Regions from separate parts of the Mesorhizobium sp. B2-4-6 genome, predicted to be linked through region 1. Evidence: riboswitches for the same ligand, from Rfam matches in the RefSeq annotation. Region 1 holds a riboswitch; the other holds the start of a gene.
What was found. Region 1 has a riboswitch for thiamine pyrophosphate ahead of thiB (thiamine ABC transporter substrate binding subunit). Riboswitches for the same ligand answer to the same signal wherever they lie in the genome.
Positions count from the first base shown of each region.

Region 1 (15,550 bases):
CGATGGCCAGCCTGGCGCCGCTGCCGGCCAGCCCGGCGATCGGCCCGCCCAGGAAGGCCGCCGCGAGCAGCGCGACGGCGCCGGCAAGCCGCGCTTCGACCGCTCGAAGTTCAAGCCCAGGCCGGAAACCGGCGACCGGCGCGAAGGTGGCGAACGGCGCGAAGGCAGACCGCAAGGCGAGCGGCCGGATCGCCACGAGGGGGGCCGCCGCGAGGGCCGGCCCGACTGGAAGGGCAACAGGCAGGACGGCAAGGGCAACGCCCAGGGCGGCAAGCCGGCCTTCCAAGGCAAGCCGCGCGAGGAACGCCCGCAGCGCTTCGATCCGGATTCGCCTTTCGCCAAGCTCGCCGCCTTGCGCGACCAGCTCAAGAAATAGGCTAGAGCATGATCCCGAGCCGAAGGACCGCGTCAGCGAAAAGTGGGAACCGGTTTTCGGATAAGATCATGCTCCAACAAAGCTAGCCCCGATGGTTGGAGAGGGCCGCCAGCGCATCGACAAATGGCTGTTCTTTTCGCGCGCGGTGAAATCACGGTCCCTGGCGGCGAAAGTCGTCGTCGCCGGGCGCGTCCGCATCAATCGCGACAAAGCAGCGCAGGCCTCCGATCTGGTCAAGCCCGGCGACGTTCTCACCATCACGCTCGAGGGCCGTATCCTGGTCTGGAAGGTGCTGAATTGCGGCACGCGACGCGGTCCGGCCGAAGAGGCGCGGCTGCTTTACGAGGATATGTCGCCGGCGCCGACACCCAAGGGCGAGGCGGTTCCGGATGCCATTCCAGCCCTGCGCGAGGCCGGTAGCGGGCGCCCGACCAAACGCGAGCGGCGGCAGACCGACCGTCTGCTCGGCGATGATTGAATTGGGCCAGCCGGACCGCCAGCGGCGAGACCGCTGGAATTCTATTCCCCGGGGCCGGCAGTGCCCGAATGCCCTGCCCTTGCAAGCAGCCGGCAAAGGCGTTACCTCAACCTGAAAAAGCCGAGCAAATCGGGACGTTCCGGAGCCTGCAATGACCTACGTCGTGACCGACAATTGCATCAAATGCAAATACATGGACTGCATAGAGGTCTGTCCGGTCGACTGTTTCTACGAAGGCGATAACATGCTCGTCATCCACCCCGACGAGTGCATCGACTGCGGCGTGTGCGAGCCCGAATGCCCGGCCGACGCGATCAAGCCGGACACCGAGGGCGGCCTCGACAAATGGTTGCAGGTCAATTCCGAATACGCCGAGAAATGGCCCAACATCACCGCCAAGAAAGAGCCGCCGGCGGACGCCAAGACCTTCGACGGCGAGACCGGAAAGTTCGAGAAATATTTCTCGCCGGAGCCCGGTGAAGGCGATTGATGCTGGCGCCGGCAACGCCGGCATGACACGACGTAACGGGGCCGATACAATTGCTGTCTTGACAGGCAGCGACCCCGTTTGGCGTTAGCGAACGCAGCAAAACCTTGATTCTTCCGACTTTTTGTGTTACATCAGCGAAACATGCCGGTGACACAACGTCGATTTAAGGCGCTAACGCCCCAAATCACTGAAAGGTGAGCTTTTAGATCCGGACCAGAGCGATCTGGGGCAGGCGGTCGCATTCGTGCGGTATGCCGGTCCCTGCTGTCCGGTGGTTCATCCTGTTGCGTGGCTAATGGTCGGCTGTTGCCGGCCCCATCGGTTCGAGCCGGCATGATGCCGGCTGCACAACTAAGGAGTTCAGGGCGTAATGGCAACGATCACCCCGCAGAAGAAGTCCAACGCGGCCCGCCACGGGTTCAAGACCGGCGAGTTCATCGTCTATCCGGCGCATGGCGTCGGCCAGATCGTGGCGATCGACGAGCAGGAAGTTGCGGGTCACAAGCTGGAACTGTTCGTCATCGATTTCCAGAAGGACAAGATGCGGCTCAAGGTACCGGTCGCCAAGGCGACCTCGATCGGCATGCGCAAGCTGTCGGAAGAGGACTATGTCGACCGCGCGCTGAAGGTCGTGCAGGGCCGCGCCCGCATCAAGCGCACCATGTGGTCGCGCCGCGCCCAGGAATATGATGCCAAGATCAATTCCGGCGACCTGATCTCGATCTCGGAAGTGGTGCGCGACCTTTACCGCGCCGACAACCAGCCGGAGCAATCCTATTCCGAGCGTCAGCTCTATGAAGCCGCGCTCGACCGTATGGCCCGCGAGATCGCCGCTGTGAACCGCATGTCGGAGACCGAGGCGGTTCGCCTCATCGAGGTCAACCTCAACAAGGGTCCGAAGCGCGGCGCCAAGGCCGACAACGAAGAATCCGAACAGGAAGAAGCTGCCTGAGCTTTTTCGCTCATCGAACTGCGAAGAACCCGGCCTCGCGCCGGGTTTTTGTTTGGGCTTGATGCATGTCTCCCGAAAGTGAGCCCGGTTTCGGGACAAAGACATGCTTAAAATCAAAACTTAAAGCAGGTCGTGTGAATCCTTTTTCACGCGACCTGCTTTAAAATGCATGTCGCGCAAAAGTGTGCCAGCGGTTTTGCGATAACGACATGCATGAAAACAAAGCCTTGAAGAAGCGGCAGCCCCGCTCGTTACCCGGACCTTCGATCCGCCCCCAACAAAGGGCGTGATGCTCAGCCGCCAGGCTCCTTCTGCGCTTCTTCCTGCCGCAGCGAGGCGATGAAGCGCTTGGTCCGCTCGCGCTCCGGATTGTCGAACACGACCGAGGCCGGGCCTTTCTCGACGATCGAGCCGGCATCGAGAAAGACGACCTCCTGCGCGATCTTGGAGGCGAGCCTCAGATCGTGCGTCGCCATCACCATGGTCGTGCCTTCGCGGGCAAGCTGCCCAAGCACGTCGACCACTTCCTGCGCCAGTTCCGGATCGAGCGCCGAGGTCGGCTCGTCGCAAAGCAGCACCCGCGGCGACGGCGCCAGCGCCCGGGCGATCGCCACGCGCTGCTGCTGGCCGCCCGACAGCGTCGCCGGCCAGGCATCGGCCTTGTGCGCCATGCCGACCTTTTCGAGCAGGGCCATGGCCCGCTCGCGCGCCCTTGGCTCCGGCCATTTCAGCACCGTCACCAGCCCTTCCATGACATTCTCGATCGCGGTGCGATGCGGGAAGAGCTGGAAATTCTGGAACACCATGCCGGTCTGCAGGCGAATGCGCTGGATGTCCTTGGCCGGCACCTTGATGCCCGGACGGAATTCCAGCCTCTCCTCGCCGATGCGCAAAGCGCCGGACGTCGGGATCTCCAACAGGTTGATACAGCGTAAGAGCGTGCTTTTGCCGCCGCCCGAAGGGCCTACCAGCGCCGTCACGCTGCCCTCGTCCAGGCTGACGGTGACGCCTTTCAGCACCAGATTGTCGCCGAAGCGCTTTTCGATGTTGGTGAGGCCGATCATGCGTTGGCCTCCAGGAACCCGCCATAGCGGTTGAGCCGCACCTCCAGCCGCGCCTGCAGCGCCGACAGCACCGAGCTCAATGCGAGATAGAGCGCCGCCGCCTCGACATAGAGGATCAGCGGCTCATAGGTGGTGGCGACGATTCGCTGCGCCGCCTGGAACATCTCAGGCACCGTGATCGCCGCCGCCAGCGAGGTATCCTTAACCAGCGAGATGAAGGTGTTGGAAAGCGGCGGCACCGCGACGCGGCCGGCCTGTGGCAGGATGGTGCGCCGCATCGCCTGGCTCCAGGTCATGCCGATCGAGTAGGATGCCTCCCATTGGCCTTTCGGCACCGAGCCGATGACGGCGCGGATGATCTCCGACGTATAGGCGCCGATGTTCAGCGTGAAGCCGATAAGCGCGGCGGGAAAGGCATCGAGCAGGATGCCGACCGACGGCAGGCCGTAGAAGATCAGGAACAACTGAACGAGCAGCGGCGTGCCACGAAAGATCCAGACATAGAAGCGAACCAGCACAACCAGCGGCTTTGGACCGAACAGCCGGATCAGCGCGGTCGCCAGTCCGGCGATGAGCCCGAGCGCGAAGGACAGGAGCGTCAGCGGCACGGTGAAGATCAGCGCCGCCCACAACAGCGTCGGCAACGATTCCAGCATCAATTGCAGCCAGTGCGGCACGGAGCGCTTCTCCCTTCCAGATACGGCGGCGCGTTCCCCCGTATGGACTGACTATCATGCAAAAACCGGCGGGCCGTCAAAGACGGCGGCGCATGAATATCGTGCAAAAAATAACGGGCCGTCTTTGACGGCCCGCCGGTTTCCGAACAAGAGGACGATTGCCTTACTTCGAAACGTCCTGGCCGAAATATTTGTCGGCGATCTTCTGGTAGGTGCCGTCGGCCTTGATGTCGGCCAGCGCCTTGTTGATGGCCGCGACCAGCTCGGGATCGCCCTTGCGCACGATGACGCCGGAATAGTCGGCATTCTCTTCCTGCGCGGCGATCTTCACATTGGCGTCCGGCTTGTGCTTCTTGAAGTCGAGGAAGGACAGGCTGTCGTTGATGGTGGCGTCGGCGCGGCCGGTGAGCAGAAGCTGGATCGACTGATCGAAGCCGTCGGTGCCGACGAGCTCGGCGCCGTTGGCCTCGGCGAGCTTGCCGAAGTTGGAGGTCAGCGACTGCGCCGACTTCTTGCCCTTGAGGTCGGCGAAGGTCTTGATGTCGGTGTTGTCGCCGCGCACGATCAGCACCGCCTTCGAGGCGATGTAGGGATCGGAGAAGTCGTACTTGGCCTTGCGCGCATCGGTGATGCCGACCTCGTTGATGACGGCGTCGTAGCGGTTGGCGTCGAGGCCGGCGATCAGCCCGTCCCACTTGCCTTCGAGGAACTCGACCTTGACGCCGAGCTTGTCGGCGATGGCCTTGGCGATTTCGACATCGAAGCCGACCAGGGCGTTGGATTCGTCATGATAGGTGAAGGGCGCGTAGGTGCCTTCGGTGCCGACCCTGATGACGCCCGCCTGCTTGATCTGGTCGAGATTGGCGCCGGCATGCCCGGCCGTGACCGCCAGAACCTGCAACGTTCCGGCGACAAGGAGCGATTTGAGCCATTTCATTTTTCTGTGATCCCGTTTTGACCGGTGTCCCGGCGCGATTGTGAGAGCCGGAAACTGACAGATAGAAGGCTGGGAAATAAGGAACCAGATTTCAAAAATAAGCTCTGCCAGAAATCTGATTCTCAAAATTGCCTGACAACCCGCCAAGCGACTCTTTCGGGCCGATGACAAAATGTTCCGGCTGGCAATATTTGCCCGCTCGGACGGCGGAACCATCGATGCGCCTGACACGTTGCATCGCTGTTGTAGGGCGCGGCGGCGTCTTTTCAACCGCTGTAAGCCCACTCACCGCCAAAAGGAGCCGGCATGATCGAGGACACAGCAGGACGGACGCTGGTCCGGGCGGCAATGAAGGCTCCTTATCTCGAGCGCGACGAGGAGCATGTTCTCGCCTTGCGCTGGAAGGAAGAGAACGACCAGCACGCGTTGCACAGGATCACCGTCGCCCATATGCGCCTGGTCATCTCGATGGCCTCGAAGTTCCGCCATTACGGCCTGCCGCTCGGCGACCTTATCCAGGAGGGCCATGTCGGCCTGCTCGAGGCTGCCGCCCGTTTCGAGCCCGCGCGCGAAGTGCGCTTCTCGACCTATGCCACCTGGTGGATTCGCGCCTCCATGCAGGATTACATCCTGCGCAATTGGTCGATCGTGCGCGGCGGCACCAGTTCGGCGCAGAAGGCGCTGTTCTTCAACCTGCGGCGTCTGCGCGCCCGCCTCGCCAACGGCGCCGAGCCGCTCTCCAATGCCTCGCTCTACCGCGAGGTCTCGGCCGCGCTTGGCGTTCCGGAAGCCGACGTGGCGATGATGGATTCACGCCTGTCCTCGCCCGACAGCTCGCTCAACGCGCCTCTGGCCGACGAGAACGGCGCCGCCGAGCGGATGGATTTCCTGGTCTCCGAAGACCCGCTCCCCGACGAGATCGTCGGCGACCGGATCGATGTCCAGCGCCGGGCTGTCTGGCTGAAGAGCGCACTCGGCGCGCTCAACGCCCGCGAGCTTCGCATCATCGAGGAGCGCAGGCTGAGCGACGACGGCGCCACGCTGGAAGCGCTCGGCGAACAGCTGGGCATCTCCAAGGAGCGCGTCCGCCAGATCGAGGCCCGCGCCATGGAGAAGCTGAAGCTGGCCCTTGTGAAGCAGAATCCGGAATTTTTGGCGGAAGCCGCCTGAAGCTAATGTAATCGAAAATCAAAGATAGGAAATTTATTAAATAAGAATACATCGCCGTCGAGGCAATTTTTCCTCGATGATGCATATTGATTGTGAACTCTTTAACAGACTGTAGCGCCGCAATCGGGCTTTTTGACGCCTCCAGACCATGACATATGGGGGATCTGCCATGCTGCGATGCTGCGTGCTCCTTGCAACCCTGTTCCTTATTGGCCTCACGACATTCGAAGCGCACGCCGATCGAAGGGTTGCCCTCGTCATTGGCAATTCCGAATATCGCGAGATCCCGGCGCTCAAGAATCCCGACAAGGACGCGGACGACGTGTCGGACACGTTCCGGCTGGCCGGCTTCGAGGTGTTCGCCGCCAAGGATCTGACCAGGCTTCAGTTCGAAGAGCGGTTCCGCCACTATCTGGCGGCGGCCGACGGCGCCGATCTCGCGGTCGTCTACTATTCGGGACACGGCTTTCAGATCGGCGGGGAGAATTTCCTGATTCCGGTGGATGCGTCGCTGAAAGATGCGGCCGACATGGAGGTCCAGGCCATCAAGGTCGACGACATATTGCGGCAACTGCGCTCGAGATCGAAGATCCAGATGATCATCCTCGACGCCTGTCGCAACAATCCCTTCCCGCGCAAGGACTATTGGCTGCGCGACCAGTTGATCGTCGCCGGCGGCAGCGGACTTGCGCAGGTAACAGGTTCGCAGAACACGCTGATTGCCTTTGCCACCGAGCCGGGGGCGGTCGCCTATGACGGGTCCGGCGATCTCAGCCCGTTCTCGTCGTCCTTCTCCCGCCGCGCGCTGGCGCCGGACCAGGAGATACGCTCGGTCATGGCGGCCGTGCGCCGCGACGTGGTCAAAGCCACCAACGGCAAGCAGGTTCCGTGGGAGAACTCCTCGCTGCTCGACGATGTCGTGCTGATGCGCGGGGCGGAGCAACCAGCGCCGCCGCCTCCCGACGCGCAGCAGAACGATCAGGTGGCGGAGCGCGGAATCCAGGTCGCCGATGCCGCCGAGGCGATTGGAAGTCGCGATATCCGCGTCCCGGTCGGCGTCGGCCCGGTTCCGCTGAAACTGGATCTTCCGGCCAAGGATGCCTCGATCAGCCTCAAGCTTGCGAGCTACCCGGCGACCGGAACGCTGTCGTTGCCCGATCGCGTCCTGTCGCCGCAATCGAGCCTGATGGCCGCCGAGGTCGACAATCTGCGCTACGAGCCGCAGATCGGCTCGGCCGCTCCCGTCGAAGTCGGCTTCGAGATCCGCCTGGGCAACGCCGCGAAGCGGGCGACGATGAAACTGTCGCCGGGCGTCGACCCTTGCGACGAGGCCGCTGGCGAGCCGCTCGACCTGCAGGGCATTGTCCCGGGACGGTTGCCGAATGAGATCGGCGGCGGGGCTCTCGAGACCTGCGAGGCGGCGGTGAAGTCCTACCCCGACATTGCGCGCTTCCGTTACGAACTGGGGCGAGCACTGCTGGCGGCGGGCAGGATCGACGAGGCCAGGCAGGCCATCCAGGAAGCCGCGGACAAGGGACAAATCCGCGCCCTGTTCGCGCTCGGCTCCATCGCCTCGTCCGGAACAGGGACGGCTGTCGATACATTGAAGGCGAACGACCTCTATTCGAAGGCGTCGGACAAGGGAGACCCCTACGCCCTGGCCGCCTGGGGACGCGCTTTGTTCAATGGCCTCGGCGTTGAGCGCGACACCGGCAAAGGCCTCGACCTGCTGCTCCAGGCAGCGGCGATGGGGCATGTCGACGCCATGAAGGAGCTCGCCGTGATCTTCAAGGAAGGCCGCAACGGCGTGCCCGCCGACCCGGCCCGCGCCCTGGCTTTCCTCCAAGCCGGCATGGAGCGGCAAGACGTCTATTCGATGGGCATTCTCGGTCTTTCCGCGCACCCCGCGCGCACCACCCCCGTGGTCATGGCGTGCAAGGCCCCGAAGGTTATCACGAAGATAAAAGTGGTCCGCGTGCCCGTGTCGAAACCGAAGACCGTCACACCGACAATTCCGGGGGCGCCAAAGGTCAAGCCGACCCCAACGGAAACCGGCAGGACATCCTGGACTGGTGGCAGTAGCCACGCTGCCCCCACCGGCGGTGGCAATACCGGCGACGGCGAAGGTGACGGCGGCAACACCGGTAGTGACGGCTTGTGAAGGACAACAGCTCCCGGCCCGGCGATTGTAAAAATAGCCGGGCGGCGCCTGGTTGGTCCGAATCGCGAGTCCCTACCTGTCGGTGACGATCTTGACCTTGTCGCCCGACGACACTGTCGCGCCCGGCGACATGGCGTTGAGCACGCGGAACAGGTCGAGCTTGCGGTCGACGCCGACCATCTGCGCGGCGAGCGAGCCCATGGTCTGGCCGGCTTGGACGGTGACGACCCTGATATGCAGCGGCTTAAGCGCCGCCTTCTCGGCAGGGCTCAGCACGCGGAAGGACCCGCTGACCGAGCGCGCCACCGGGTCCAGCGCGGCGCTGGCCGAGGGCGCGGCCGTCAGCAGCCTGTAGACTTGGCCGCCGGCGCGGATCACCGCGATGTCGAACTGCCAGCCTTGCGCGCTGGCATGCGCCGTCGCCGCATCGTTGCCGTTGATCGTCTCCTGGCGCACGCTGGCGTCTTCCAGCCCCGCCACCCAGCCGCTGCGGATGTAATCGGGGAGCGATACCGACTTGTCGATCGCCACGCCGTCGAAACGGATGGCGATGTCGCCAGGCCCGGTCGCGGTGACGGCGGCCGCCGAATTGTCGATGACGAAACCGTCCGGCACGGTGAAGGACACCCCGAGTTTGGGATGCATGAAGGTCAGGCCGCGCACATAGCCTTCTTCCGGCGTGTCGCCGTAAAGCAGGCCATCGATGCCGGCCAGAAATGCGTCGCGGTCGCGCGTGCCGACGCCGGGCGGGCCGAAATTGCGCGCAAGGCGCTGCGCCAGCTCGATGCGCTGCGGCGTGTTGGGGTGCGTCGCCAGGAAGTCGAGGCTGGCGTCGGTGGCGCCGCTGACCGAGCGGAAATCCGTATAGGCCGACATCGACTGGAGGAAGCGACCCGCCGCATAGGGATCGTAGCCCGCCTCGCCGATCGACTTGATGCCGATGGCGTCGGCCTGCAGTTCCTGGTTGCGCGAGAATTGCGCAAGCCTGAGCTTGCCGCGGATGAGCGCCGCCTTGGCCGTCGGGCTGTCGCCGAGCACATCGGAGACCACCTTGGTCGCCAGGCCTTCCTCGGCTTCGAGCTGCTGCCTCTGCAGGCCGTGATTCGCGGTGACGTGGCCCATCTCATGCGCGATGACGGCGGCAAGCTCGGACGAATCGTTGGCCAGCGCCAGCAAGCCGCGCGTCACATAGAGATAGCCGCCCGGCAGCGCGAAGGCGTTGACGTTGGGCGAGTTGAGGATGGTGATGCGATAAGTCTGGGTAGGGTTCGCCGACACCACCGTCAGATTGCCGACGACCTTGGCCACCATGCGTTCGAGCCTGGGGTCGGAATATTCACCGCCATAGGTGGCGAGAATCCGCGGATGCTGCGCCTTCGCCATTTCGGCGAGCTTGGCATTGGCGACCACGTTGTCGACGGTGATCGGCTTGTCGGAAGGCTGGAAGCCGCTTTCCTGCACGTCCGGCGGCGTGAACATCTGGCAGCTGGCCAGCACGGCAACGCTCGCCAGCGCGAGAAATCGTGCCAGCGGCCTCATCCAAACCTTCTCAGCGCCGGTCGACAGATCGGCTTCCTTTCGAACTCTTTCGGCAAATCGCGGCCCAGCCGGACCAGCATGGCCGGACCTAGCCACACTCCCCCGGACAAGGCAAGCAAACGCCGGATCGCCCATTGCCGGTTTGGCCATAAATTATGTCCGCTTCCGGGCAATATGTTGTGATCCGGCAACGGTGCCGCCTCGATCGCCGATATAGCGCCGGAAGGCGTCCGGTCCAGACCGATCGAAGAAATCATCCGCCGGCCCGGTCGCCGCGATCGTACCTTCATCGAGAAAAGCCACGTCCTGGCCGATGCGGCGCGCATCTTCCGGCTGATGTGTGACGAACAGCACCGTCATTTCGCGCTCGGCATGGATGCCGGCCATAAGGTCGAGCATGTCGTCGCGCAGCGCCGGGCCGAGCGACGCGAAAGGTTCGTCGAGCAGCAAGACGGGCCGATCGCGCAGCAGCACCCGCGCCAGCGCCACGCGTTGCCGCTCGCCGCCGGAAAGCTCGCGCGGCAGCCGCCTTTCCTTGCCCGCAAGACCGACCCGCGCCAGCGCCTCGGCGACGTCGGCGCGATCGGCATCGCCGAGTTTGAGCGACGGCGAGCGGCCAAGCCCGACATTGGCTTCGACCGAAAGATGCGCGAACAAATTGTTTTCCTGGAACACCATCGACACCGGCCGCGCCGAAGGCGGCGTGTTGCCGAGATCGGCGCCGCCGATCAGCACCTTGCCTGCATCGGGCGTTTCGAAGCCGGCTATCAGATTGAGCAGCGTCGACTTGCCGGAGCCGCTCGGCCCCATGATGGCGGTGATCCTGCCGGCCGCGAATTCGGCGTCGAAACTGAAGGAGGATGCGCCATTGCTGAACGAAACGCCATCCAGCGCGACGGTGAGGCCCTTTTGCGCGGCGGCGCCGTCGATTGTCGTCGTCATGACTTTCCTTCCCGCCCCAGCCAGTCGGCGGCGACCACCAGCATCAGGCAGACGAGGCCGAGCAGCAAGGCAAGTCCCGCCGCGTCGGCTGTCCGGTAGCTGCCCATGCGCGCCAAAAGCAGATAGGGCAAGGTCTGCACGGAATCGCTGCCGAACAGCGCGATCACGCCGAGATCGCCGAGCGACAGCGCCATGGCGAAGGCGAAGCCGGTGGCCAGGGGCCGCCTGAGCGATGGCCAGTCGATCAGGCTGAGGCGGGCCCAGCCGGATATGCCGAGCGCCAGGCAAAGCCGCTCGTGGCGCTCGCTCGCCGCGTCATAGGCCGGGCGAATGGCGCGGATGGCGAAGGGAATCGCCATCACCGCGTTGACGGCGACGACCATGGCCGGCGCGACGGCGAAGACATCGGTGACGTGGCGCAGCGCCAGGAACCAGCCGGCGCCAAGCACGATCGGCGGCACGACCAGCACGAAGCCGGCTCCGGTATCGGCGGCATGTTCGAGCAGGCCCATGGCGCCGCCTGCCCGGCGCCGCAGGGCCAGCGCGCGCCGCGCCGCGATCAGCGCCAGCGACAACGTCACGCTGAGCAGCGCCGCAAGCAGGGCGAGGCCCGCGCTGGTGAGCGTCGCGCGACGCACCGCCTCCTCGCCCGCCAACCGGCCGAGATCGGCCTGAAGGCCTGAAAGCACGGTCGCCAGCATCGGCCCGGCGACGAACAGCAGGGCCAGCGCGATGAGGCCGGCGTTCAGCACGCTTTCGGTCCGTCCCGCCGAAAGGTAGCGGCGTGGCGCCACCGGCAGATTGGCATCGCCGACCGTGTTGGCGCCGAGCCGCGTGAGCGCGACGACCACGACGAAGGTCAGCGCGATCTGCAGCAGCGTCAGCACCACGGCGCGCGCGGGATCGAAATCGAAGCGCAGCGCCTGGTAGATGGCGACCTCCAGCGTCGTCGCGGCCGGACCGCCGCCCAGCGTCAGCACGATGGTGAAGGAGGTTATGCAGAGCATGAAGACCAGCCCGGCGATCCCCGGCAGGGCCGCGCGCAGCACCGGCCATTCGATCAGCCGGAAAGCCGGCCGGGCGCCCATGCCGAGCTGACTCGCCAGCCGCCACTGGTCGGCGGGAACGGTGCCCAGCGCCTCGAGGAAGAGGCGCGTGGCCAGGGGCAGGTTGAAGAAGACATGCGCGACAAGGATGCCGGAGAGGCCGTAGATCCCCGGCCAATTCCCACCGCCAAGTTCGGCGAAGACGCCGGCAAAATACCCCGCCCGTCCATAGAGCGCCAATATGCCGAGCGCGGCCACGATCGCCGGCAAGGCCAGCGGCACGGTGAACAATTGCAGGATCAGGCGACGCCCGGGAAAGGTCGGATGTCTCGACAAAGCGCGCGCGATCAGCAGCGCCGGCGCGACCGACAGCAGCGTCGACAGCAGCGCCTGCCACAGCGTGAAGCGGGCGACGCGCAAGAGGTAGCCGTCGAAGGCGGCGGCAGCGCCGGAGAGATCCTGCGCGCCTTCGAGGACGAGGCCGGCGAAGGCGCCGCCAATGAGGAAGCCGATGGCGGCAAGGGCGATGACGCCGGCGGGGATGCGGGAGTCAGGGTGCGCGGCGGCTTGCACGTCGCACCTTGGTGGAATTCAGCAAACGCCGCGTTCCTTTGCGCCCCCCTCTGTCCTGCCGGACATCTCCCCCTCCAGGGGGGAAATTAGCAACTTCGACGGCGCGCTCGATCCTGCAACGCCGGAGATTGGCGAAGGCCGGCGTGACAGCCAATCTCCCCCCTTGAGGGGGAGATGTCCGGCAGGACAGAGAGGGGGGCCTTGGCGCAAGCATCGCAGCCCTACTTGCTCATCACCGCCAGCCACTCATCCACCCACGCCTTGCGGTTGGCAGCCACTTCCTGCGGGCTGAACAGCAAGGTCTTGGTCGGCTTGACCAGCTTCTCGAAGGCCGGGTTGAGCGGCTTGTCGGTCTTGCCGGCGGGGAACATCCAGTTGGTCTCCGGAATGACGTCCTGGAATTTCGGTCCGGTCATGAAGGCGATGAACTTCTGCGCCAGCGGGTTCTTCGCGCCGGTGGTGGTGATGCCGGCAACCTCGATCTGCAGGTACTCGCCCTCTTCGAAGGAGGCCGCCTGGTAGCGCTCGGTGTTCTCGGCCACCATGTGATAGGCCGGCGAGGTGGTGTAGGAGAGCACCATCGGCGCCTCGCCCTTGGTGAACAGGCCATAGGCCTCGCTCCAGCCCGGCGTCACCGTCAGCACCTTTGGCTTGAGCTTGGCCCAGGCCTCCGGCGCCTTGTCGCCATACACGGACTTCACCCACAAAAGCAGGCCGAGGCCGGGCGTCGAGGTGCGCGGATCCTGGATGACGATCTTGTCCGTGCCGGCGCCCTCGACCAGGTCCTTGAGGCTTTTCGGCGGTGTCTTCAGCTTTTCGGTATCGTAGACGACAGCGAAATAGCCGTAATCGAACGGCACGAACGTGTCGTCCTTCCAGCCGCCAGGCACATTGATGCCGGCGACTTCCCCATGCGGCGCGAACAGGCCGCTCGCCTTGGCATCCGCCGTCAGGTTGGTGTCGAGGCCGAGCACGATATCGGCCTTGGTGCCGGCGCCTTCGAGCTTGACGCGGTTGAGCAGGGCGACGCCGTCGGCGACCGAGACGAATTCGAGATCGCAGCCGCATTCGGCCTCGAACTCCTTCTTGACGGCCGGGCCGGGACCCCAGTCGGCGGTGAAGCTCTCATAGGTATAGACGGTGAGCTTGTTCTTTGCCTCTGCAGGCGCGACGCCCGCCAGAAGCGAGACAAGACCGGTTGCGAGAATGAGATTGGACAGCATTGCGCGCATCGGCGCCTCCTTCGTTCGCGTTAAAGGAATTGAGGCGTCGGATCGTCCGAAACGTCTAATCCCTCCGCCGGTACAAACCGGATCAGGTTCAGCGGGTTGGCTTGATCGCCTCTCAGCCGGATCACGTCCGGCACCCCGTTAGAGCGTTTCGACAGATAGGCCCCGCCGAAGCGGCGCGCAAGCGGAAGTTTGCCGGGCAGCTAATGTTCGCGGCAACAGGCGCGCAAGCGAAGCGCGGGCCGTCCGGCTTCCGTTTCGCTTGGAGGGCTGGTAAGGGCCACGGCCATGGGCACATTCACCATCCTGCTTGGCGGCGAGCTTGTCCGCACACCTCGGCTCGAACGCCAGATCGAAGGTTCGCGCGTCATCGCCGCCGATGCCGGCATCGGCCATGCCCGCATGCTTGGACTGGTGCCGGAGCTGTGGGTCGGCGATTTCGACTCGGTGCCTGCCAATCTGCCGGATGATCTCGCCGCCGTTCCGCGAAAAATCTTCCCGGCCGAGAAGGACATGACCGATGGCGAACTCGCCATAGCGGAAGCGCTCCGGCGCGGCGCCGCCAGCCTGGTGCTGGCCGGCGCCTTCGGCGGCAAGCGCGCCGATCATGCCTTCCTGCATCTGGCGCTGGCCGTGCGGCTGGCCGAGGCTGGCACCACCGTGCTGCTGACCAGCGGCGCGCAGGAAGGCGTTCCCATCCTGCCTGGCAAGGCCAGCTTCGACTATGACGACGGCACCTTGTTTTCGGTGCTTGGCTTCTCCGATCTCGCCGGCCTGACGGTGACCGGCGCGAAATGGCCGCTCGACCGCGTCGAGGTGGCGTTCGGCTCCTCGCTCACTATATCAAACGAGGTCAAAGGGCAGCTCGGCATCGCGCTGGAGCGCGGCCGGGCGCTGCTTCTGGCCCACCCCTATCCTCTTCCAGAAAGCTGACATTCCAGACATGGCGCCGCCACTCCTCAATCTCGACGGCATTAAACTGACCTTCGGCGGCACCCCGCTGCTCGACGGCGCGGCGCTCAGCGCATCCGCAGGCGAGAAGATCGCGCTGGTCGGCCGCAACGGCTCCGGCAAGTCGACCCTCCTCAAGATCGCCGCCGGCATGATCGAGCCGCAGGACGGCGAGGTGTTTCGCCAGCCTTCGGCGACCGTCCGCTATCTGCCGCAGATGCCGGATATGGACGGCTTCGCCGACGTGCGCGCCTATGTCGAGGCCGGCCTCGGCCCGGCCGACGATCCGCATCGCGCCACCTATCTGATGGAGCATCTCGGCCTGACCGGCGAGGAGCGTCCGAACGATCTTTCCGGCGGCGAGGCGAGGCGCGCCGCGCTTGCCCGCGTCATGGCGCCGGAGCCCGATATCCTCCTGCTCGACGAGCCGACCAACCATCTCGATCTGTCGGTCATCGAATGGCTGGAAGAGGAACTCGCCCGCACCTCGTCGGCGGTGATCCTGATCTCGCACGACCGCCGCTTTCTCGAGCGTGTCACGCGCGCCACCGTCTGGCTCGACCGCGGCCAGACGCGACGACTGGACAAGGGCTTTGCCCATTTCGAGGAATGGCGCGACCAGGTGCTGGAAGAAGAAGAGCGCGAGCAGCACAAGCTCGGCCGCCAGATCGTGCGCGAGGAGCACTGGCTGCGCTATGGCGTGACCGCCAGGCGCAAGCGCAACATGCGTCGCCTCGGCGAGTTGCAGACCATGCGCCAACGCTTCCGCGGCCATCGCGGCGCCGAAGGCACTGGCACCATGGTGGCGAGCGATGCAGCCGAATCCGGCAAGCTGGTGATCGAGGCCAAGGGCATCGACAAGAGCTTCGGCGAGCTCACCGTGGTCAAGGGTTTCTCGACCCGCATCCAGCGTGGCGACCGCGTCGGCCTTGTTGGCCCGAACGGCGCCGGCAAGACGACATTGT
Region 1 covers NZ_VFVI01000005.1:289,970-305,519, reverse strand. Annotated here, with positions in the region: gene FJ957_RS16320 (helicase-related protein) at 1-376, shown strand, start outside; gene FJ957_RS16315 (RNA-binding S4 domain-containing protein) at 468-854, shown strand; gene fdxA (ferredoxin FdxA) at 1,006-1,344, shown strand; gene FJ957_RS16305 (CarD family transcriptional regulator) at 1,715-2,296, shown strand; gene FJ957_RS16300 (amino acid ABC transporter ATP-binding protein) at 2,590-3,360, opposite strand; gene FJ957_RS16295 (ABC transporter permease subunit) at 3,357-4,037, opposite strand; gene FJ957_RS16290 (amino acid ABC transporter substrate-binding protein) at 4,201-4,974, opposite strand; gene FJ957_RS16285 (RNA polymerase factor sigma-32) at 5,281-6,144, shown strand; gene FJ957_RS16280 (caspase family protein) at 6,329-8,305, shown strand; gene FJ957_RS16275 (M48 family metalloprotease) at 8,378-9,844, opposite strand; gene thiQ (thiamine ABC transporter ATP-binding protein) at 9,998-10,786, opposite strand; gene thiP (thiamine/thiamine pyrophosphate ABC transporter permease) at 10,783-12,405, opposite strand; gene thiB (thiamine ABC transporter substrate binding subunit) at 12,627-13,637, opposite strand; TPP riboswitch at 13,680-13,785, opposite strand; gene FJ957_RS16250 (thiamine diphosphokinase) at 13,923-14,567, shown strand; gene FJ957_RS16245 (ABC-F family ATP-binding cassette domain-containing protein) at 14,578-15,550, shown strand, end outside.

Region 2 (15,550 bases), on a different contig from region 1:
CTCCATCGGATGGTCGGAAATTCGGATCGGGCTGGCCAAGCAGCGTGTCGAGGATGCCGGCCTCGATCGCCGCGGCCTCGCGGACAAGCGCCGCGCTCTCGGTGCGCGGGCGCGGCAGCGGCACGGCCACCTCACGCACCACGCGCGCGGGACGCGCCGAAAGCACATAGATACGGTCGGACAGAAGCACTGCTTCGCGCACGTCATGGGTGATGAGCAGCGCCGTCCAGCGATGGTTTCGCCACATCGTCTCCAACCAGCGCTGCATGGCGGCGCGGGTGAGCGCGTCGAGCGCGCCGAACGGCTCGTCGAGCAAAAGCATGTCGCGCTGCTGCACCACGGTGCGCAGGAGCGCGGCGCGCTGGCGCATGCCGCCGGACAGTTCGGCCGGCCAGGCGCGCTCGAAGCCGGCAAGGCCGAATTCGGCGAACAACGGCGCCACGCGCTCGCGCGCCGCGCGCCGCTTCATGCCCTGCACTTCGAGCCCCAGCGCCGCATTGTCGATAACGCGCCGCCACGGCATCAGCGCGTCGCGCTGCGGCATGAAGGCGAAGCGGGCGCCATCGAGCGGCGCGCCGTCGAAGCGCATCTCGCCCTCGCCCCGGATCGCGCCGGTGAGCAGTTGGAACAATGTCGACTTGCCGGCGCCGGAAGGACCGAGGATCGATACGAACTCGCCCGCGCCGACATGGAGGGAGACGCCGGCCAGCACCTCGAGCGCGCCGAAGTTCTTTTGCACGTCGCGGAGCTCGAGCCGGGTCATGGCCGGCCTGCGGCGGAAGGATCGGATTTGCCGTCCGCGCGTTCCCAGGGCATGGCGAGACGCTGGACGAGCACGGCAAGGCCGAACAGCGCCAGCGTCAGCGCCGAGCTGACCGCGACGGCGGCAAGCACCAGGTCGGGGCGGAAATTGTTCTTGGCGCTGAGCATGTAGATACCGAGCCCCTTCGCGGCGCCCGCATATTCGGCGAAGATGGCGCCCACCACGGCATAGGTGATGGAGATGCGCAGTCCGGCGAAGAAATAGGGCAGCGCCGACGGCAGCCGCGCCAGCCAAAAGATGCGCCAGCGCCCTGCTCCCATGGCGGCGAGCATCTGGCTGATCTCCTTGGCCGTGGCGGCATAGCCTTCGACCAGCGCCACCATCATCGGGAAGAAGGTGACCAGCGCCACGAGCAGGATTTTTGGCAGCAGCCCGAAGCCGAACCAAAGCACCACCAGCGGCGCGATCGCCACCAGCGGCAAGGTCTGGCTGGCGATCAGCAGCGGGAACAGCGCCCGGCGCAACGGGGCCAGGAAGTCGACCAACGCCGAGAGGATGAAGGCGGCGACGAGCGAGCAGGCAAAGCCCGCCAGCGTCGCGCGGATCGTGGGCAGCGTGTTGTCGGCAAGTGCCGAGCGGTTCTCCCAAGCCTGCGCCAGCACGCGCGAGGGTGCTGGGAGCACGGTGGACGCGATGCCGCCGAGGCGGGTGTAGAGCTCCCAGGCAATGAGGAGAAGAGCGAAAGCGATGGCGGCGGGGAGGCTTTTGGCGAAGGCGGAAGCAAGGGCTGATCTCCCCTCTTGCGGAGGAGATTGGACGGCACCCCGGCTTTCGCCAATCACGGAAGACTCCTCTTGCGGCGTAGAACCGAACAAAACAGCCACGACATCTACCTCGGCAGCGCTACGCGGCTCAAACCGCGGTCGGACTGTTCGCCGAAATCGTTATGTCGAGCGTCACGTGGCCCGCGCCGGGGCCGAAGCGGCAGAAGGCTTCCGCGAGCGTGGCGAACACCGCGCCGGCGTCGCCGCGCAGCCTGGTGCAGAAATTCTTTGAGCGGTCGAAGACGCCGGAGTTTTTCAGGAAGTCGATGCAACCATAGATCTCGTCCATGTGGTCGCCGGTGCCCATCACATAGAGCGAGAATTGCGCCGCCACCGGCTGGTCGGTCGAGGGCGTCGCCTCGACGGCGCGGAGCGCGGCACGCTTGCGCTCCTCGAGCGGAATCGCCGGGCCGCCTATCTCGTCCGAGCGGCAGATCGGATCGTCCGGCTCGCCGGGACAGCCGCGCGAGACCGCCGCCGACAGCACGCAGTGCTTGCCGCTCTTCGCCGCCGCGACGAACAGGTCGCGCATGGCGGGAAATAGCACTTCGGGCGGCCCGACCAGCAGCGTCGAGATATCGTCGGTCTCGATCCTCAGCCTGTCGCGGTAAGGGTCGAGCGCGTCCAACGCGCCAAGGATGACGCCGACGAAATCGTCAGCCATGGGATAAAGAGAAATCTGTGCGCCGGAAAACATGGCCCGCCTCGCTCCGCTGGTATTATCCAGATCAGCTTTAGGGTCCGGAGGCTTGCCGCCGCCATCTCAGCCCCGACCGTACGGAGCACCCCTGTGGATGGCCGCGTTAAAGCACTGTTCGAGCGAATGGGAAAGCGGTTTTTTGCGAGGCCAATTGAACCAGGGGCCCCATCTCCCTTAGGGAGATGCCGGGTTATAAGATTTTTCGCAGATTTCTTATAACCGCGGTATCGTAACCGCAGTGTCGTTCAAATTGTACGAATCCAGCTTGATTGTTTTTCGTACATAAAGTACGATCTTTCCCTTCCTTTGAGGGGACTTGCTTGAATACCGCGAACCATGGCGCTTTCGCCAACCTCTCCCGCCCTTTGCTCTCGCCACTGCCGTTTGCCGAGCGCGAACGCCTCGCCGGCGCTTGGCGCATGGCCAGCCAGGACATCGCCGACGATATCCGTTTCATCCGGCAATATCTGAAGGTGATCGCCGAGAAGGACGAGCGGCTTTCGACGGGCACGCTGGTGCATGGCCGCGCCTATGTCGAGGCCTGCGCCGCCTGGCTCTCAGAGACGGTGGCGCGGTATCTGCGCAATCTCAGGCTGATCAGCGAATGCGAAAGCGCGATGATCGCGGCAGGCGTGCGGTTTGCCCGGTCGAGCGATGCGTGGTGAGGCAGGCAGCTCCCCCTACAACCCTTGGGCCGCCCGTCGAAAAATGCATCGTTTCATACAATTGGAAATTGGTGGACGCGGCTGAGCGGCGGGTGGTTAAATTCGTCTCAGGCGAAGGAGGGTAAAGCCGCGTACCAGGGAGGAATTCGTTGATGGACCAGCGTATCGACATCGGCATACAGCCCGACGACCAGCCTTACGAAGTCACGTCATTCGCCAGAAAGCATGGCCTGACGATCCCCGTCGCGGACGCGGTGCTTTTCGCCAAGGGACCGTCGCCGTCGCGGACCGCCTGCGATACGGCGGCGCTGGCCCTCATTTGCGCGGTCGCGCAATACGCCGGAAAGCAAGGGAGACGGTAGCCTCCCCTACCAGCTGAACTGCAGCCCCACATTGCCGCCGACCTGGCTGCCGGCGAAAGCAATGCCGAGCGTGCTGGTCAGCCGGCCGCCATGGTCGAAGCCCTCGCTCAACACCGCGGCGCCCGTGACGCCGAAGGCATTGGCATAGCCGGCATTGCCCCAGTTGACGCGCACACCGAAATGCTCGCCCTGGACGAGATCGGGCGCTGCGAGCGCGGCCGAGATCGAGGCGTTCTCAAAGGCGCGCGTGATGCGGTTGTCGATGTCATCGACGTGGGCCGCGAGCGCCGTCTTACCGACCTCGGTCATCTCGCCGCCATTGCCGTCGTCGACCTGCTTCTTGGTCACGCCAGTCTGGGCATTGATGCAGGTGTCCGTGCCCGGGCTATAGTAGTAATTGGCTCCATAGGCGGAGCAGATCTTGACATACGCGACCGCGGCCTGGGATGGCGCCGCAAGGAGCGTTGCCGCGCCGAGGATCGCCGGCGCAAGAAGATATCTGAACATTGATTGCTCCCGGTCGCGCTTACCAGGTGAACTGCAGGCCGGCATTGCCGCCGACCGTCTTGCCGGAGAAGGCGACGCCCGCGGCGCCGGCCAGCCGACCGTTGCCGCCAGGCATGAAGCCCTCGCCAAGAACCGCCGCGCCGGTGACACCCATGGCGTTGGATTGACCGGCATTGCCCCAGTTGACGCGCACGCCGAAATGCTCGCCCTGCACCAGGTCCGGGCCGGCCAGCGCCGAGGCCACCGATGCACCCTCGAAGGCGCGCTGGACGCGGCGGTCAATGTTGTCGACCTTGCTCGCCAACGCCGTCTTGCCGTCGACCACACCGTCCTCCGTCACGCTGCGCGTCTCGCCCGTGTTGGCATTGATACAGGTGGCGGTGCCGGGACTGTAATAATATTGCGCGCCATACGCCGTGCACGCCCTGACGTACTCGACCGGCGCCGCCTGGCAAGGCGCGGAGAGACCGCCCACCACAGCTAGAAACGCAAATGAAATGACACGGTTGATACCCCGCATGCCCTGATCCCCGAAGTTGGATGTTGAGAGAAAGCCTCGCATGAAAAAGGCGCATGCGGGCGCGCGGAGTCAACTGCGCCTTCCGCTCAATGCCTGACTTTTACTGGGAGCACTTTATCTATTGAACACAGGTTGCAGCCAAGGCACAGAAAATATTTCAACCTGATCAGTAATTCCTTGATGATTGGAGCTGTGGCTTATTAACACTCTCAAACGATGCCAAGCGATCTGCTCGGCAGGCTCGCCGACATGGGCGCGGCTGGCGCAGACCGCGGCTTTGCAGGCCGCCGTCGCGCCGCCGGTGGGTCAACTATGCGGCAGACGGTCTGACGACCGCCCATAATCCCGTTAGGACGCGATCAGCCCTTGGCTTTCGACTTGGGTGACGCCTTGGGGGGCTTGGCAGGCTTCTCCGCCTTCGCGGCCTTCGGCTTCTCGACCTTGGCGGCAGCGGCCTTCTTGGCGGCTTTCTTCGGCCTGCCCGCCTCATCGATCTCGGCCGTCGCCTGGTCCCAGTGCTCCATATGCGCGCCTTCAGGCCGGCCGGCCTGCTCCCAAATCTCGTGCGCGCGCTGGCGAATGCGTTCGTACCTGTCGTCCGTCACTTTGTCGCCTCCTAAGGTTTGGGACTGTTCCCCAGCCAAACATTAGCCGAATTTTCGCGTGGCGTCTTGGGTGTAGACGCGGCGCGCAAACGCATCTTAAAGCAATATCCGGTGATGGCTCACTTCTCGTCGGAGAGCACCGCGATGCCGAGATACGCGGCCTTCTTGACGATCAGTCCGGCCAGATCGGCGTCGGAACGATCAGTTCCGGTGCGCTCGCGCAATAGCGCGACCGCCTGCTTGATCGACAGCAGCCCATCGCCGCGTTCGGCCAGCAGCTTGTCGACTTGGCGGGCAATGTCAGGGGATTCGACGTGTGGATGATGCATGGCAACGACTCCTTCCGCGCTTCGTTGCCTCCCAAACCGCTGCCTATCTTAGGCTTTATGCCCGGATGCGAGAAGAGCCCGATCCTTCCCCGACGCTCCGGGAGAGGATCGGGCTCTTTGAGGACTAAATCTACTGGATCACCTGAACAACGCGGCGCGTGCCGGGATCGATCAGCACCGTATGGTCATTGACGACCGCATAGCGGTACTGGACATCCGGAACCTGCTGCAGCTCGACGGTGTCAGGCACGGTCGAGCCGACGCCGAGCTCGAGGCCGAGCACATTGACCGAGGCGATCGGATGCTTGTGGACATATTCCTTGACCACGGTCTGCTGCTCGGGGGTGATGATCACCTCGTCCGCGGCCGCGATGCCGATGCCGGCCATCAGAGCCAGGCCGGCGACAGCTGGAATGAGGGTGGTTTTCATCGTTTCTCTCCTGTTGCGTTGGTGAACTCCGCCCCGGCCTCCGCGGGGGCGGAAACACGGGCAGGTGGAACATGGGAGCTCCCGGGGCAAACGCCGACGGCAAGGTGTTGTTCCGTCAGCGACGACTAATTGATTTGGCGGAACCTTCGCATCGGCTCCGCATTGGAAGGCATTGAAACTGCCCAAGTCTTTGAAATCAAAAGGATGCCGCAGTCATGCAAGAAGGCCCCATCAGAAGCGACATCGAACTTCGGGCCCCCGTGGCCATCGCCGTGGGCGCCGGCTTCAAGCGCGAGATCGCCACGCTCACCGGGATGCAGAACTTTCTCAAGGAATGGCCATTGGCGTCGCGAGGCAAGAGCCACAGCACGGCGTTGCACGCCTGCGAGGCGGCGCGAGCCGGCGACATCGATCTCGACAAGGCGCGGCAGGCATTCCTGGTCTTCGCGAAGAAGGCGGGAATCGAATGGACCGGCGCCGATCCGGTCACAGTGCTGCGCGAAGCAAAGATCAGGCGAAGCCGGGTACGCGAAAGCCGGGCACAGAACCGACACGTGCCTGGATAGTCTCTCGCCGGACAACGGCCGGGCGGCGGCGTCGGGCATGACGCCCGCAGGGCCAGCGGCACCCGCTGGACTCGCGGCGTCTGTTGATCACGCCTCACAACGCATATAACGACATCCGCCCAAGACGCGGTGCGCATCGGCCTCGACCACGAGTTTTAGGATTTTTGGCCTGCGAATCCCGGAGCAACCGGGCGCGCCCTGGCGTCCGTTGCATCCGTTTGCCTGCAAACCGCCGCCTTGCCGGCTGGAGGTCGACTGGATCGATCGGGGAGGATTTGGCTGGGGGCGGCTGTCAGCTCGGTGCCGATTCGCCCGGCGCCTCGGTAACGAAGGACGCGGCGATCAGATCGTCCGCGTCTATGCGTAGAGAGCCCTCGCCGCCCCCCATGATGGCCGCGACCTTCTGGAAGGTCTTCATCTCATGCTCGGTGATCCGGGCGTCCCGCATCCTGGCTTTGAGATCGGCGACACGCATCCCGAGCGAACGGGACGTTCCGATTTCACGTTTCGACATGTTGGTCAGTCTCCTCCCCCAACCCGTGCCTGTTTCGCCGCCGCCCGAATCTTAATCCTGCGCATGCTTGTGTTCTCTATGAGGCAATTTCGAACACAGCAGCGGCAACGCGGGCCCGGAACGAAGGTTCCGTTAGCATATGGTAACGAATTAATACTGGTTGACGGCCGGCCGCAGTTGGCGGCAGGGCCGTCAACTCAGCTGCGAATGATCCTACTGGATGATCTTGACGATCTTGCGCGTGCCGGGATCGACGACGACCGTCCGGTTGTCGATCACCGTGTAGCGATACTTGACGTTGGGAACCTCGTGCAGTTCCACCGTATCCGGTAAAGCGGTGCCGACGTTGAGTTCCACGCCGGGAACCTTGACCGACGCCAGCGGCTGCTTATGCACATATTCGCGGATGACCGTTTCCTGTTCGGGCTGGATGATCACATCCTCGGCGGCGGCGGCGCCGATGCCGGTCAGAAGCAGCAGGCCCGCGGCTGCGGTTGTGAGGTGCATTTTCATCGATTTTCTCCTTGATTTGGATATGCCTCTCACGCTGCGCCTGCGATTTCACAGCCGGTAGGCAATGTGCGTAACGCCGGCCGACAAGCCTTGTTCCTGCAAAAAATTCGCCGACACCATTTTCGGGGGGAACGTCACAGGCGCATTCAAAGAACGTCCGCGGCGCGCGGCGCGACAATTTCGGAACAATGCTTTTCGGGCCGGGTTTTCCCAGTGAAGGGACCGAACTTTCCGAGGAGAAATCCCATGAAACATCTGCTTATCACGAGTATGATCGCGCTTGGTGTCGGTTGCGGCGCCGCCATGGCCCAGACCGAATCCGCACAGCCGAGCGGCGGCGAAAATTGCGCGGCCGGCACGGCCGATTGCCAAAAGGGCGGCAAGGCCGGCGGGCAGGCTCAGGGCGAGACGAAATCGAAGACAGAGATGAACGCTCAGGGCAAGGCCGGCGCCAACACCGAGGAGCAGGCCCAGGGCAAGGCCAAGATGAAGACCGATGAACAGGCCCAGGGTCAGGCCGGCGCCAACACCGACCAGAACGCTCAGGACAACACGCAGTTGAAGAAGAAGCAGCAGGCACAGGGCAAGGCCGGTACCGAGCAGAATGCCCAGGGCAACACCAAGATGCAGACCGAGCAGAACGCTCAGAGCAAGACCGGCACCAGCACCGAGCAGAATGCCCAGAACAAGACCACGACCCGGACCGACCAGCAAGCTCAGGGCAAGGCCGGCACCACCAACGAGCAGAACGCTCAGGGCGGCAATACAAAGATGCAGACCGAGCAGAATGCGCAGGGCAAGACCGGCACGACCAACGAGCAGAATGCCCAGGGCAACACCAATGTCGAGACAGACCAGAACAAGACGGCCTCGATCAACAACGTGACGGTGGAGCAGAAGACGCAGGTCACGCAGATCATCCATGAGACCAAGGTCGAGCCGGTTCGCGACGTTAACTTCGACATCTCTGTCGGTATCGAGGTTCCGCGGCACAAGGTGCGTCTGCACCGCCTGCCGGCGCGCATCGTCAAGATCGTGCCTGCCTACGAATCCTACGAGTATTTCGTGCTGGCCGACGGACGCATCGTCATCGTCGACCCCGACACTTACAAGATCGTGCTGATCCTGACCTGATCCGGATAGCAGGACAGACAAGGGCCCGCCACGCGGCGGGCCTTTTTTCGTGAGGACAACCGAACACACGGGCAATCGCCTGCGCGTGTTCATTAGGCACGCGTTGAATGTTGAGCCTCGGGAACGATTTGGCGCAATTCCCAGTTGTCACACCAGAAGTCCTGCGTCCCTAGTCCCTATCGGATCGGACAAAAGGGCGATGGGCCCGTCGGCAAATCGTTCAAGCTTGCGGTCCACCTGGAAAACGTGCATGGGTCGAGATGGGTAGAGATATGGGCGAGATCGTCGATGACCGAATGTGGCCGCGGCGCTCGAATGGGCAGATGTATTTTCCGCAGTTTCTTGTGGGAATGGTGGCGACGCTTCTGGTGATCCTAGGTTGGACTTACGCCTCCACGGGATCTGTCTGGACGGCGATCGGCTGGACATTCCTGGCTGCCGTGGTTTTGCAGGTCGGCTATTTCGTGGCCGTGCTCTGGCTCGTGCATGGCGAGACCCGCGCGGCCGACGAAAGCAAAGCGGATGCAAGCTCGGCACCGGTCAAGATACCCGGCCCGTTCGAACGCGATGGAATCGTCCACGCTCTCATCTTGTGGCTGTTCCCGAAACTGCTGCCTTGATCGCTTTGAGCGGCGCTTTGCGACCGGGCTGACTGACGTCTTTTCCTTTTCGAGAGGTCGTCGCGCCGCAATAGCCAGCATTCCGCATTCTGCGCTCGAACGCAGCGACCGGGCTACGCCTCGGTGCTAAAGTTTCGAGGCGCCATCAAATTTGTATCGCCGCCGGCGGGCCGCCTTTCACGACGTCAATGCGGCGCAACCCCGCCGGCTTGCAGCCGTCGGAACCGTGGTCCGAGCCGGCTGCAATCCTGTGGTTCGCCGAACTAACGCGCGGTGGCCGGCGAAGCCGAGCGCACCTCCTCCGAAGACGAGAACACGACGAAGCCAAAGATCAGCACCGCAGCGGCGACGATCAGCGAGCCGACCGCCACGACCGGCTCGACCTCCGGATGGCCTGCCGCCAGCATCCAGTAGAGCGCCGGCAGCATGATCACGATGCCGACCGTATAGAGGCCGTAATGGATCATGGCGACGCGGCGCTCGGCCTTGGCCGGATTGAGCGCATAGTAGCCGCCGAAGATGGCGCTGGTGACCCAGCCAAGAAGGTTGATGTGGGCATGCGCCGGAAAGGCGCCGTGATCGCCCGAAATCGCCATCTGCAGCCCGGCGGCGATGCCCAGGATAAGAAAGACGATGGCCGTCTTGAAGAAAAGCTCCGATACCCGTGGCATTTTGCTGTCCTCCCAATGCCTTTGTAAACCCGACTCTGCGAAGTCTACATCCTGCAAGCCATATTAGCCATGGCGTACCTAAGTCGGGTGGGGCCTTCGGGCGAAAGCCACGAGATGTCGACGGCTTTGCAAAAAAATGGCTCGCCTCTTTCGAGGCGAGCCAAAAGGGAGCCGGGCTTGAGGTCGGCCCCCATCCAGGTTGCCACCTGAATTTCAAACGGAGCTAACGTAGCAGAGCCCGGAATTTATTTCACCGCAATAGCGGACTGACACGGTGAGGTTTCCCGACCTTGGACAGCTCAAGCCTTGCCGATCGGCCCATCGGCACCAAGGCGCCGCCAGGCAGGACGTCGCCCCTTTTTCAGCCGGCGGGTGAAAGCATGAGCTTCAGCGTTCCAATCCCTCGGCCAGAACCGCCGGCGGAGCACGGCAAGGCGCGGCGCCTTGCACCCGCGCAGCATTTGAGCAATGCTTGGCGACGGGGGAGTGGTTTCCGTAATTTCGGAAGCACGATTACATGTTCATTGACTACTACGAACTTCTGGAAATAAGCCCGAACGCCAATTCTGAGACCATCGAGCGGATTTTCCGCTACTTTGCCATGCGCTACCATCCCGACAATCGGGAGACAGGCAATGAATCGCGCTTCAGCGAGATCGTGGAAGCCCACAATACGCTGCGGGACCCAGTCAAACGGGCTCAGTACGACATCCTTTACCGGGAGCATCTGGGCCTTCGTCACGAACTCACGGAAGGAGCCCGCGACGGCGGCGGCATGGAGAGGGATACTGTCATCCAGGCCAATCTGCTGTCGCTCCTTTATGTGAGGCGCCGGCGGGACGTCAACAATCCGGGCATCGGCGACGACGAGCTCGAACGCCTGTCGGGCTGCCCTCGCGAGCACCTCGAATTCCACCTGTGGTACCTCAAGGCGAAGGGCTTCATCGGCAGGACCGAGAACGGGACATTCGCGATCACCGTGGAAGGCATCGATCACGCCGGGACCAAACAAGGCCAGGATCGCCCCGATGCCACCCGCCTGCTCGATCACGCGAATTAGGCCGACCATCAAAAGCCCGCCGACTGGCGCCTGAACCAGTGGCGGGCTCGATGAAGGAACAGCTACATCCCTGGGGAATCGACTGTCGTCTTCTCAACTCCCCATATCTGGGCTCGGTTCGCCGGGGGCGGCGGAGTCTAAGCCATGCACCATGGCGGGCAAGGACGAGGAGTGCGGATTATATTGGCGTTGTGTTTCGCCGAATACAAGGTGACCGAGGTCTGACGTGCCGACGCATTGGGCCGGGACCCGTCGAGGGTGACTGCGAGGACGCCCCGCCAACAGCTTGTTTGACGCAATGCCGCGTGGGTGGCAACCTGTAGCGGGAGCCGACACCCAACAATGGGCTCCCGCTTTGGCTCGTCTCGACCGAGGCGAGCCATTTTCTTTCTGGAGATCGCGAGTGCGCGGCGGGCGACACACCGACAAAAAAGCCGCCGGACGAGGCCCGGCGGCTTTCGTTCACCCTCTGGTCGGTTCGCCCGGCCTTATGGTGTTGTCGTCGCCGTGGCAGCGGCTTGCGCGTCGATCTTGCCCGCCAGCGTGTCCTTGGCCCAGGCGGTGACGTCGGCGTCGACCGGCTTGTTGGCCATCTCGGCAAGGGCCGCGTCCAAGGACGCGTCAGTGGGGGGCGGCGCGTTGTCAACCGCGGCCTGGGCATCGGTGACCGCCTGGTTGTCGGCGGTGATTGCCGTGTTCTGGGCGTCAATCTGCCCCTGAACGTCGGCAACCTGCGCATCGAGAGCGGCCTGTTGTTCGGTCGTGAAGCCGGTCGTGTCGGTCGCGTTGAGATCGGCGAGTTGCTGAGTGAGGTCGGCGAGCTTGCTCTGGTCGGTGGTCAATTGGGCGTTCGCGGCGTCGAGCTTGGCCTGCGCGTTCTTGGCCGCCGCGGCCTGCGTCGCGTAAGCCTGGACGCCGGCGAATTTCTTGCTCTTGGAATGCTCGTAGGCGCTTAGATTGCGCTTCAGCGAGTTCAACCGGCCGAGCTTGGCGTGGATGTTCTTTTCCTTGGGTGTGGCGGCCGTGGTCGTGTTGTCGGTCGAGCTGTCGTCAGACGCGCTGTTGTCGGACGCGCTGTCGGTGCCCTTGTTGTGACCGGGAGCGGAAGCCGACTTGCCGTGCGAGGCACCACCGTTGCCGTTGCCGCCGGCATTGCCACCGCCATTTCCGTTGCCGCCGCCGTTTCCGTTACCGCCGCCGTTACCGCCGCCATGGCCGTGGCCGCCGCCATTGCCGCCAGCGCCGGCAAGCGCGGGGGCCGCCCCGAGCGCCAGAATGGCAAGAGATGCCAGAAGTGTCTTTCGCAATGTCATTTTGCTTCTCCGCAGATGAATCGTCGTCATGGCCCACCGCTAGACAGCCTCTTATGAGAATTTCCTAATGGCGTTGGATAAACTTTAAGCAATCGCGGTCGCGAAATGAGAGCACGGTCGCCATCCTCCGGCGGTTTTCGCGAAATGGCACGTTAACATATTGAAATTCAATGGAAATACAAAGGGCCGAGCACCCTTGGGCCGTTTGGAACAATGAGGGCCCTTGTCTCGCCAGACCATGGTCCCAAAGATGTTTCTTGCGCCGCGCAAGGCAACGGCAGCAAGGCCCCGTCCCCCGGTTCGGCGCAACTATGAAGAGGCTTCCGCAGCGCAGGCGTTCTGCTTCAAGGGTTGAGGCGGCGCCCGGCTCCTGACCTTGTGCACCGGTGCTGGACTCGGCACCGATCCTCTAACCGCCGACCAGCGGCACGGCCACCGAGGTCGTGTAGCTGATCGGGTAATCGCTGAAATAGGGGAAACTGATGACGAAGGCATAGCTGGCGTTGACGTGCGCCATGCGGAAGCCGCCGCTCGCCGGGTCGGTGGTAATGGTGACGTTCACGTTCTGCAGGCCCAGCGCCTGCAGTTTCTGCGTGGCGACGGCCTGGATATCGGCCTGAGTAAGCGTGTTGTTGAGCTGCAGCGAGCGCGCGGAGGCTTCGAGCGCATAGCGGACGCTGGAGGCGTTGTTCATCGACCAGCCGAAGGCGAAGATGCCGAACAGGAGCATGATCAGGAAGGGCACGATCAGCGCGAACTCAATCGCCGCCCCGCCCGAGGCATTGCCGGCGAACGCCCTAGCTATTTGCTTGTATCGAGGCGCAATTCCGGGCGGAAGGCTGCGGCGCACTTTTCCTGGGGTTGCTTTAGCGGACACGAACCACCTGCTGATGGCCGATCGAGGTGTTGTTTGGGAAGGGGCCGAAGGTAAACGGGGGGACCCAGGTTCCGGACGCCTGGATCTGGACATAGATCGTGCGTAGGTTCGACCCCGTGCACGGGGTCGCCGCGTCAACCACGGTCGTTCCGCATTTGTAGGTGCGGTTCACGGTGACCGCCGCGTCGGCGGGCTTGTTGTCCCAGCTTGCGAGCGCTGCTGCTTGGGTGGCGCTGTCGTCGGAGGAGCCGGCCAACAGCAGGTTCGCCGCCGTTTTCACGCTGGCCCGCATCGCCAGCGAACTGGTGACGTAGGACCAGCCGTCCGCGATACCGAAGAGAGCGACGCACAGCACCGGCAGCACGAGCGAGAATTCCACCGCGGCGGCGCCGCAGCGGTTCTTGCGGAAGCGGATCGGCAGCGGCTCCATGCTGTTACTCGACGATCGCGACCGACGGTGCCGCCGGGATATCCCCGCCCCCGTATTTCGAGCAGTCCTGGTTGATGGTCGCATTGCCCGACCACTGAATGGTGTCGGCAACGACTTGCGTGCAGCCGTCCAGGCCCGAGAAATTGCCAAGATAATTGACCTGCTGCCTGGGGAAGTAGATCGCGCCGGTCAAAAGCGAATTTGCGGTGCCGTTGAAGGTGCTCTGCGCCGCCGTTCCTGTCCGGTCGCCGTAGAACAGCACGCCGGAATAGGTGCCCGAGATCGGCGCGCTCAGCGTCACCGTAGCATTGCCGTTGATGCTTATGGTATTGCTACCGGCCATAAAGATGGTGACGCCGGTGCAAGGCGCCGCGCAGGTGACGACGGCGCCGGCGTTGATCTTCAAATTACCCTGCACGACATAAGTACCGGAAGACAGCGCGACATTGCCGTTGAGATTCATGCCACTGCAATAGGTCCCGGGCTGCAATATTTGTGCTGACTTGCCACTGTTCACGGGCTGACACTGGTTAGAGGATGCGGGCGCCGGCAGGCTGGCGAACGGGTCAGAGGCCGGCAGCGCCTGGGTGATCGGAGACTTGCAGAGCGTGGTCACCGGATTGTTCAGCACCATGCCGCCAACGGTGATCAGGCAGTCAGCCTGGAGGCCGGCCGAACCCTGCACCTTGATGGCGTCGGAGGCGAGCGAGTCCGACATGACCGAGCAGCCGGTGAACTTGACGCTGGTGTTGCCGGAAAAAAGGGCGGCCTGCGATGCCGAGGGATTGAGCGCCAGCACGCAGGCCTTCGAGGCATCGGTGATCAGCGCCACCGCCCTCGCCTGCTCGGGCACCTTCGTCTGCGTGAAGATGGACGTGAAGATCCGGTCGAGGTTCTGGTTGAGGATCACCTCCACCGCCTTCTTGGCCGTGTTCGGCCCGGACGCCGGCGGCGTGTTGACGACGATGGTGCCGCCGCCCAGTCCGTTCGAGCCGGCCGATGACGTGGCGGCGGCGGTGATGGCGGCGGTATCGGAGCCCGCGACCTTCTCCAGCGCGCCGGCATAGGCCGCGGCGTCCGCGATCGCCTGCAGCTTCAGGCTCGAATAGTACCAATAGGACGTCTCGACGCCGAGGCCGGCGCCGCCGATGACCACCGGCAGGGTCAGCGCGAAGATGGTCGCGACATTGCCGCCCTTGCCTTCGCAAAAGCGTCGAGAGACCAGTCGAGAAAAAAGATTTCCGATGAACCGACCTGAAAAGGCCATGGCCGAGTGCACCCAAGCTATCCCAGCCATTACATTCATCATCGCCGTATGAACGAATGCCTAATTATTTCCCTCGACTTGCGCTGTTAGGACTGCATCAGGCCGCCACCCCGGCCTTGCGCCGCGCACACTAAGACTTAAGGCCCAAAAACTCTCAGACTTAAGGTGTAACCATCAGTTAAACCGTATATTTTAGCACTTTCTGCATTTTATCTTTTTTGGAAATCGCCCGTAGAGACAGCGTGCCTATCACTCTCGCATATAGGACGAGGGCGGGCTTCCATGTTTGCACGTTTCTGGGCTTCGAGACGCGGCAACTTCGCGGTCGCGACCGCGGTGGCCATGGTGCCGCTGATGCTTGCCCTGGCAGGATCCATCGACCTGATCGGCACCAGCGACGACGCCGCGCAGTTGCAGAATTCGCTGGACGCGGCCGGCCTTGCGATCGGTACGAAATACCAGGCGAGCATGTCGGCGAGCGACGTGCAGCAACTCGGCCAGACCTTCTTCGTGGCCAATATGAGCGCCGCCGACGCGCAGGAATATTCGGGCAGCGTCGCCGCCTTCCAGGCCGGGGCCAGCGGCGGTCCGAGCGCCTACTTCATTTCGCTGTCGTCGAGCATCAGCCGACCGGCCTTCGTCCCCGGCATGCCGGCCTGGCCGGCAACGCGCTCCGCCTCGGTCAAGATCAAGCCCGGCGCGCAGGCCTGCGTGCTCGCGCTCGATCAGCATGCCGACGGCGCGGTCAGCCTGCAGGGCTCCACCAATGTGGCGATGAGCGGTTGCGTGATCGCGGCCAATTCGGACGCCGACGACGCCGTCAGTCGGGGCGGCTCGGCGATCGTCAGCGCTGGCTGCGTCTCGACAGTCGGCGGCACGC
Region 2 covers NZ_VFVI01000003.1:480,132-495,681, reverse strand. Annotated here, with positions in the region: gene FJ957_RS12570 (ABC transporter ATP-binding protein) at 1-763, opposite strand, end outside; gene FJ957_RS12565 (ABC transporter permease) at 760-1,605, opposite strand; gene FJ957_RS12560 (YkoF family thiamine/hydroxymethylpyrimidine-binding protein) at 1,676-2,284, opposite strand; TPP riboswitch at 2,275-2,387, opposite strand; gene FJ957_RS12555 (hypothetical protein) at 2,608-2,952, shown strand; gene FJ957_RS12550 (hypothetical protein) at 3,105-3,314, shown strand; gene FJ957_RS12545 (porin) at 3,321-3,821, opposite strand; gene FJ957_RS12540 (porin) at 3,841-4,341, opposite strand; gene FJ957_RS12535 (DUF2934 domain-containing protein) at 4,701-4,946, opposite strand; gene FJ957_RS12530 (hypothetical protein) at 5,066-5,275, opposite strand; gene FJ957_RS12525 (DUF1236 domain-containing protein) at 5,406-5,705, opposite strand; gene FJ957_RS12520 (DUF982 domain-containing protein) at 5,921-6,271, shown strand; gene FJ957_RS12515 (hypothetical protein) at 6,564-6,785, opposite strand; gene FJ957_RS12510 (DUF1236 domain-containing protein) at 6,999-7,298, opposite strand; gene FJ957_RS12505 (DUF1236 domain-containing protein) at 7,545-8,432, shown strand; gene FJ957_RS12500 (exopolysaccharide production repressor protein) at 8,705-9,052, shown strand; gene FJ957_RS12495 (hypothetical protein) at 9,316-9,723, opposite strand; gene FJ957_RS12490 (J domain-containing protein) at 10,241-10,783, shown strand; gene FJ957_RS12485 (hypothetical protein) at 11,272-12,096, opposite strand; gene FJ957_RS12480 (TadE/TadG family type IV pilus assembly protein) at 12,506-12,946, opposite strand; gene FJ957_RS12475 (TadE/TadG family type IV pilus assembly protein) at 12,963-13,403, opposite strand; gene FJ957_RS12470 (pilus assembly protein TadG-related protein) at 13,408-14,700, opposite strand; gene FJ957_RS12465 (TadE/TadG family type IV pilus assembly protein) at 14,953-15,550, shown strand, end outside.
Region 2: linked by a shared signal. The riboswitch ahead of FJ957_RS12560 (YkoF family thiamine/hydroxymethylpyrimidine-binding protein) and the one ahead of thiB (thiamine ABC transporter substrate binding subunit) in region 1 are both predicted to bind thiamine pyrophosphate.